Acidaminococcus fermentans DSM 20731: one gene and its partner. The protein of the gene in region 1 interacts with the protein of each later gene in a pairwise test. Links are inferred from orthologs where the notes say so. Each region holds a gene or a part of one and is shown in the gene's direction. Other genes may lie near its edges.

What was found.
Region 2: the proteins of rlmN (region 1) and ftsZ interact in binary tests that used the Escherichia coli proteins (3 or more experiments, as listed by UniProt). The link is inferred for Acidaminococcus fermentans DSM 20731 from one-to-one orthologs.

The regions. Positions count from the first base shown.
Region 1 is NC_013740.1:366,925-370,062, forward strand. What follows is about bases 1-2,815. They hold rlmN (dual-specificity RNA methyltransferase RlmN), read left to right. Parts: upstream 1-784; coding sequence 785-1,846; downstream 1,847-2,815. Other genes in these bases: rsmB (16S rRNA (cytosine(967)-C(5))-methyltransferase RsmB), read left to right, coding at 1-776; ACFER_RS01660 (Stp1/IreP family PP2C-type Ser/Thr phosphatase), read left to right, coding at 1,843-2,574; pknB (Stk1 family PASTA domain-containing Ser/Thr kinase), read left to right, coding at 2,559-2,815. In the rest of the region: more of pknB, read left to right, coding at 2,816-3,138.
Region 2 is NC_013740.1:1,429,017-1,432,224, reverse strand. The notes cover bases 25-2,909. They hold ftsZ (cell division protein FtsZ), read left to right. Parts: upstream 25-850; coding sequence 851-1,969; downstream 1,970-2,909. Other genes in these bases: ACFER_RS11915 (type II secretion system F family protein), read left to right, coding at 2,643-2,909; nrdR (transcriptional regulator NrdR), read left to right, coding at 1,989-2,447; ACFER_RS06610 (small basic family protein), read left to right, coding at 310-636; ACFER_RS06615 (DUF881 domain-containing protein), read left to right, coding at 25-313. Also shown: more of ACFER_RS06615, read left to right, coding at 1-24; more of ACFER_RS11915, read left to right, coding at 2,910-3,208. UniProt on the Escherichia coli protein: Essential cell division protein that forms a contractile ring structure (Z ring) at the future cell division site. The regulation of the ring assembly controls the timing and the location of cell division.

The DNA.
Region 1 (3,138 bases):
TCAATACCCTCCGGGATACCCGGGAAGGGCTCCAGGAAAAACTGGCGGAAAAGGGCATCCGGACCCGGCCGTCCCAATGGTCTCCGGACGGACTGCTTTGTGACAGCCTGCCTTCTCTGGATGACCTGGTGGAAGGTTTCGGACCGGATATCTACATCCAGGACGAAAGCTCCATGCTGGACGCGGCAGTGCTGGATCCTCAGCCCGGGGAACGGGTGCTGGATCTGTGCAGTGCCCCGGGAGGGAAGACCACCCATCTGGCCCAGAAAATGCAGGACCAGGGAGAAATCCTGGCTCTGGACTTATACGATCACAAACTGGACCTGGTCCGGGAAAATGCCCGGCGGCTGGGAATCCACTGCATCCGGACGGAAAAACAGGATGGCACTGTTTTTGTGCCCGAATGGGAAAATACCGCCCACCGGGTGCTGGTGGATGCTCCCTGCAGCGGCCTGGGAGTCCTGAACCGGAGAGCGGAAGCCCGGTGGACCAAGGAAGAACGGTCCCTGAGTCAGTTCCCGCCCCTGCAGAAAAAGATCCTGGCCAACGGCGCCCGGTATGTGATGCCCGGGGGACGGCTGCTGTACAGCACCTGTACCCTGGAACAGGATGAAAACACCCGGGTGCGGAAGTGGTTCCTGGAAAACCATCCGGAGTTTGCTCCGGCCGCTTTTCCCCATCCCCTGACCGGGGAGCCGGTGGAAGAACTCCAGATCCTCCCCCAGCGGGACGGGATCAATGGATTCTATCTCTGTCTTTTTGAAAAACGAAAGTGAGACATACCATGTGCAAAAAAGAAATCATGGGACTGACCCTGGAAGAACTCCAGACGGAGCTGGCCGGCCTGGGCATGAAAAAGTTCCGGGCCGAACAGGTCTTCCGCTGGCTGTATGAAAAGGCTGCCACGGACTTTTCCCAGATGAGCAACCTGAGCAAGGACGCCCGGCAGCAGCTGGCCGACCGGTATACCATTGCCACGGCCCAGGTGAAGGTCCTGAAGGAATACCGTTCCCGGGACGGGCTGACCCACAAGGTGCTGCTGGAACTGACGGACGGTGCCACAGTGGAAACGGTGCTGATGCACCATGACTACGGCTACAGCGTATGCCTGTCTTCCCAGGTGGGCTGCGCCATGAACTGCGCCTTCTGCGCCAGCGGGCTCCACGGTTTTGTCCGGAATCTGACGGCAGCGGAGATCCTGGCCCAGCTGTACTTCTTCCAGAGCGGGCTCCAGCCCGGGGGGGAACGGGTCAGCCGGATCGTGGTCATGGGCAGCGGGGAACCCATGCTGAACCTGGACAACGTCCTCAAGGCCCTGGATATTCTCCACAGTGACCGGGGCCAGTGCATCGGGTACCGGAACATGACGGTTTCCACCTGCGGGGTGGTGCCGGGCATCCAGGAACTGACCGCCCAGGGCCGGAACATCAATCTGGCCATTTCCCTCCATGGGGCCTCCCAGGAACTGCGGAACCGGCTGATGCCCATCAACCGGAAATATCCCTTCCCGGAAGTGATCCAGGCGGCGGATGCCTACGAAAAGAGCAATGGACGGCAGGTCATGTATGAATACATCCTGCTGGCCGGCATCAACGACCGGCCGGAAGATGCCCGGAACCTGGCCGATGCTCTGGAACACAAAGAATGTGTCATCAACCTGATCCCCGCCAATCCGGTGCCGGAAAAAGGGTTCGAACGGCCCAGTGACCGGGCAGTGGACCGGTTCTTCCAGATGCTGAAGAAACGGCGGCTGAACGTGACGGTCCGGAAAGAAATGGGAAAGGACATCAATGCGGCCTGCGGCCAGCTGCGGGCCAGTGCATTAAAGGAGGCACAGAATCAATGATCGCAGTGAGCCGGACCAACCGGGGAATGGTGCGTCCCAACAATGAGGACAGCATCCTGGTGCGGGAACCGGATCTGTATGCCATTGCTGACGGCATGGGCGGAGCAGATGCGGGAGAAGTGGCCAGTTATGAAGCCGTGCACCAGTTGAGCCGTCTGGACCTGAAAGGGCTCCAGAGAAAGGAAATCCTTCCGTTTTTGGAACGGAGCATCCAGAACATCAATAAAAAAATCTGGGAACTTTCCCGGGAAAAAGAAAATTTCACCGGCATGGGGACTACCCTGACAGCGGTCTATCTGCCCAGTCCCCACAGCGCCTTTGTGGCCCATGTAGGGGACAGCCGGATCTATGTGTGGCAGGACGGGGTTCTGCGGCAGGTGACCAGTGACCACAGTTATGTGGCGGAACTGGTCCGCCAGAAACAGATGACCCAGGAGGAAGCGGAAACTTCTTCCCAGAAGCACATGATCACCCGGGCCATCGGGGTGGATCCCCAGGTGCAGGTGGACACCTTTGAAATCCTGCTGGACGGGGCCCAGAAGCTGCTGGTCTGTTCCGACGGACTGACCAACATGATTTCCGAAGCGGAAATCGAACGGACCCTGGGAGACCGGAACCTGGAGCGGCTGGCGGACGGCCTGATGAACGGCGCCATGACCGCCGGCGGCGATGATAACATTTCATTCATTGTCATTGATCTGGAGGCTGCAGAATGGAAGGTAGAATAACGCTCAATGGCCGCTATGAAATCATTGACAAAATCGGCGGAGGCGGCATGGCTGAGGTGTTCCACGGGTATGACACGGTACTCCACCGGGATGTGGGCATCAAGATCCTCCGGGATCAGTTCATCCAGGACAAACAGTTTGTGGCCCGGTTCCGTCAGGAAGCCTGCAATGCAGCCTGTCTGTCCCACCCCAACATTGTCAATATCTACGACAGCGGCAACGAAAATGAGATTTACTATATTGTGATGGAATATGTGGTGGGCCGTTCCCTGAAGGAAGTCATCCAGGAAAACGGTGCCCTGGATTACAAGACGGCCGTCCGGTATGCCATCGGCATCGCATCGGCCCTGAAACAGGCCCATGACCATTCCATCGTCCATTGCGATGTGAAGAGCCAGAACATCCTCATCGACACCAAAGGGGTGCCCAAGATCACGGATTTCGGCATCGCCCGGGCCTTTGGCCAGCCCAGCAATGCATCTGAAAAAAATGTCATCGGTTCGGTCTATTATCTTTCACCGGAACAGGCGGCCGGTCAGCCGGTGACTCCCCAATCGGATCTGT
Region 2 (3,208 bases), 1.1 Mb from region 1 along the record:
CGAACTGAGGGCTGCCGGGGCGGAAGCCCTGGCCATCAACAAGGAACGGCTGCTGGATGTGTCGGAAGTGCGCTGTGCCGGGCCCACCGTTTCGGTGAACAACACCCGGTTCACCCCGCCTTATGAGATCCGGGCCATCGGGGACCCCAAGACCCTGGAAAGCGCCCTGCGGCTCCGGGGGGGAGTGGTGGAGACCCTGAAGTTCTGGGGGATCACTGTGGATGTGAAGCGGATGGACAAGGTGGAGATTCCCGCCTACAAGGGGACCCGCCATTTTGAATATGCCAAGCCGGAAGAGGGGGGAGTCCAATGATCTACGCCCTGTTGGGACTGGGGGCCGGCATCGCCCTGGGAGCCTGGTTCCCGGTGGTGCCGCCCATGTACAGCAAACTGGTGGCCGTGGCCTTCATGGGCTGCCTGGATGCGGCCTTCGGAGGGTTCCGGTCCTCCCTGGAACGGCATTTCGACCTGAAGATCTTCCTCAGCGGCTTCTTCGCCAACGGGATCTTCGCCGTGTTCCTGTGCTATTTCGGGTACCGGCTGGGGATGGACCTGTACTATGTGGCCATGATCGCCTTCGGCCTGCGGATCTTCAACAACATCGCCATCATCCGGCGGCTGCTGATGGGAAGCTGAAAGGCCGCTTCGCGGCCGTCAATGGTCAATGGTTACTGGTCACTGGCCGAAGGAGGGAATCTGCCGGGCAGATTCCTCTGAACGTTCTTCTTTCAGACCGTTAAAATTTTCCCCAAAATGGGGATGAAATATTATCTGTTAAATGGTATACTAGATATAGTGTACGAAGAAACAAGTATCTTATCACACAAATAGATGAGGAGGACCATGAAACATGTTTGAGGCAGACAAAGATACGATGGATCAGCCCCTGGAAAAAATCAAGGTCATCGGTGTGGGCGGTGGCGGCAACAACGCCGTGGACCGCATGATCGAAGCCGGACTGCAGGGCGTTGAATTCGTCGCTGTAAACTGCGATGCGCAGCAGCTGAAAAAATCCAGCGCCCCCACCAAGATCCAGATCGGTGAGGACGAAACCAGAGGCCTGGGTGCAGGGGCCAACCCGGAAGTAGGGGAAAAATCTGCAGAAGAATCCAAAGATGTACTGGCAGAATGCGTGAAAGGTGCTGACATGGTCTTCATCACCGCAGGCATGGGCGGCGGTACCGGTACCGGTGCAGCCCATGTGGTGGCGGAAATGGCCAAACAGGCCGGAGCCCTGACCGTTGGCGTTGTGACCAAGCCCTTCTCCTTTGAAGGACGCCGCCGTTTCAACGTGGCTGAACAGGGGATTGCCAACCTGAAAGCCAAGGTGGATGCCCTGATCACCATCCCCAACGACCGTCTGCTCCAGGTTGTGGATAAACGGACTTCCATGAAGGATGCCTTCAAACTGGCCGATGATGTGCTGCGCCAGGGCGTACAGGGCATCTCTGACCTGATCAGCGTTCCCGGCCTGATCAACGTGGACTTCAACGACGTGAAGGCCGTTATGACCAACGCCGGTTCCGCCATGATGGGCATCGGCACCGCCAAAGGGGACGAAGGCGCTGCTGCCGCGGCTGAAAACGCCGTGAAGAGCCCGCTGCTGGATTCCACCATCGAAGGCGCCAAGGGCGTGCTGCTGAACATCACCGGCGGCCCCAACCTGAGCCTGATGGATGTGAACGAAGCCAGCAAGATCATCACCGATGTGGTGGATCCTGACGCCATCATCATCTTCGGGGCCAACATCGACGAAAACATGGAAGACGAAATCCGCGTCACCGTGATCGCCACCGGCATCGAAGAAGGGAAACCCTCCGCTGCCAACACCCCGAAACCCGCTTCCTTTGTGAAACCCCAGACTTCCACCAGCCGCATCACCAAGGCTGCCGAAGAAGCTGCCGGTTCCAAGGTAAGCAGCTTCACTTCTCCCACTTCGGAGATTCCGCCCTGGATCCGCAACAAATAAGGAACAGGGGGTGTAGGTTATGAAATGCCCATTCTGTGGCTGCGAAGACAGCCGTGTCATTGATTCCCGTTCCGTTGAAGAGGGGGCGTCCATCCGACGGCGAAGAGAATGTCCCCGCTGCGGACGGCGTTTCACGACTTACGAAAAATATGAACAGATCCCTCTCCTGGTCATCAAGCGGGATGGCCGGCGGGAAATGTTCGACAGCAAGAAAATCCTGGCCGGACTGCTCCGGGCCTTTGAGAAACGGCCCTTTACCTACGAGCAGATCCAGTCCCTGACGGCCCAGATCGAAAACGAGATCCGGGCGTCCGGGGAAAATGAAGTGAAATCCACGAAAATCGGAGAAGTGGTCATGGCCCATCTGGAAAAGATCGACCAGATCGCCTACGTGCGGTTCGCCTCCGTGTACCGCCAGTTCGCCGACGTGAACAGCTTCATGCAGGAAATCCAGAATATGCTGGATAAAGGGAAATAAAAAATGCTGCATGTGTGGAATCCACATATGCAGCATTTTTTTGTCAGCTGACCGTTGACGGGGGGTGTGAAAGTTTTTTCACACCCCCTTTTTCCATTCATGCCGGTAAAATGCCCAATAATGACCTTCTTTTTCCACTTGGGAAGGAATTGGCTCCCTCCTTCCGGAATGGAAATGGGGAAAGGAGGTGATTCCATGGAATCCATTCTGCAAAAGGAACGGTCCCTGACGGACCTGGAACGGGAGACTTTCTTCCGGCGGCTGGGGCTGCTGCTCCAGGGCGGCCTGCCCATCCTCCGAGCGCTGGGAGCCCTGGAAGGCCACAGCGGTCCGGCGGTGAAGAAACTGTGCCGGAGCCTTGCCCGGAGCCTGGGCCGGGGCTTTTCCCTCTCCCAGGCCCTCCGGCAGCAGGAACGGCAGGCGGGGAATCTGGCGGCACCTCTGGCCGCCGCCGGGGAAGCCAGCGGCCAGCTGCCCCTGGTGTTCCGGCATTTGGCGAACTTTTATCAGAAAAAACGGGAGAATCAGAAAACCGTTCTCCAGGCCTGTCTTTATCCGGCCCTGGTGCTGACCCTGGCCCTGGTACTGGGCGGGGTGTTCTGCTGGCTGGCCCTGCCCCTTTTGGGGGACCTGTACGGGACCCTGGGGCTGGTGCCTCCGGCCGGGTTCCGGCTGCTGCTGGCCCTGGTGATCCAGATCCGGGACCGGCCCTGGCTGCTGGGAGGGGCCCTGGCCCTGGGAATCCTGGGCTTCCGGCAGCT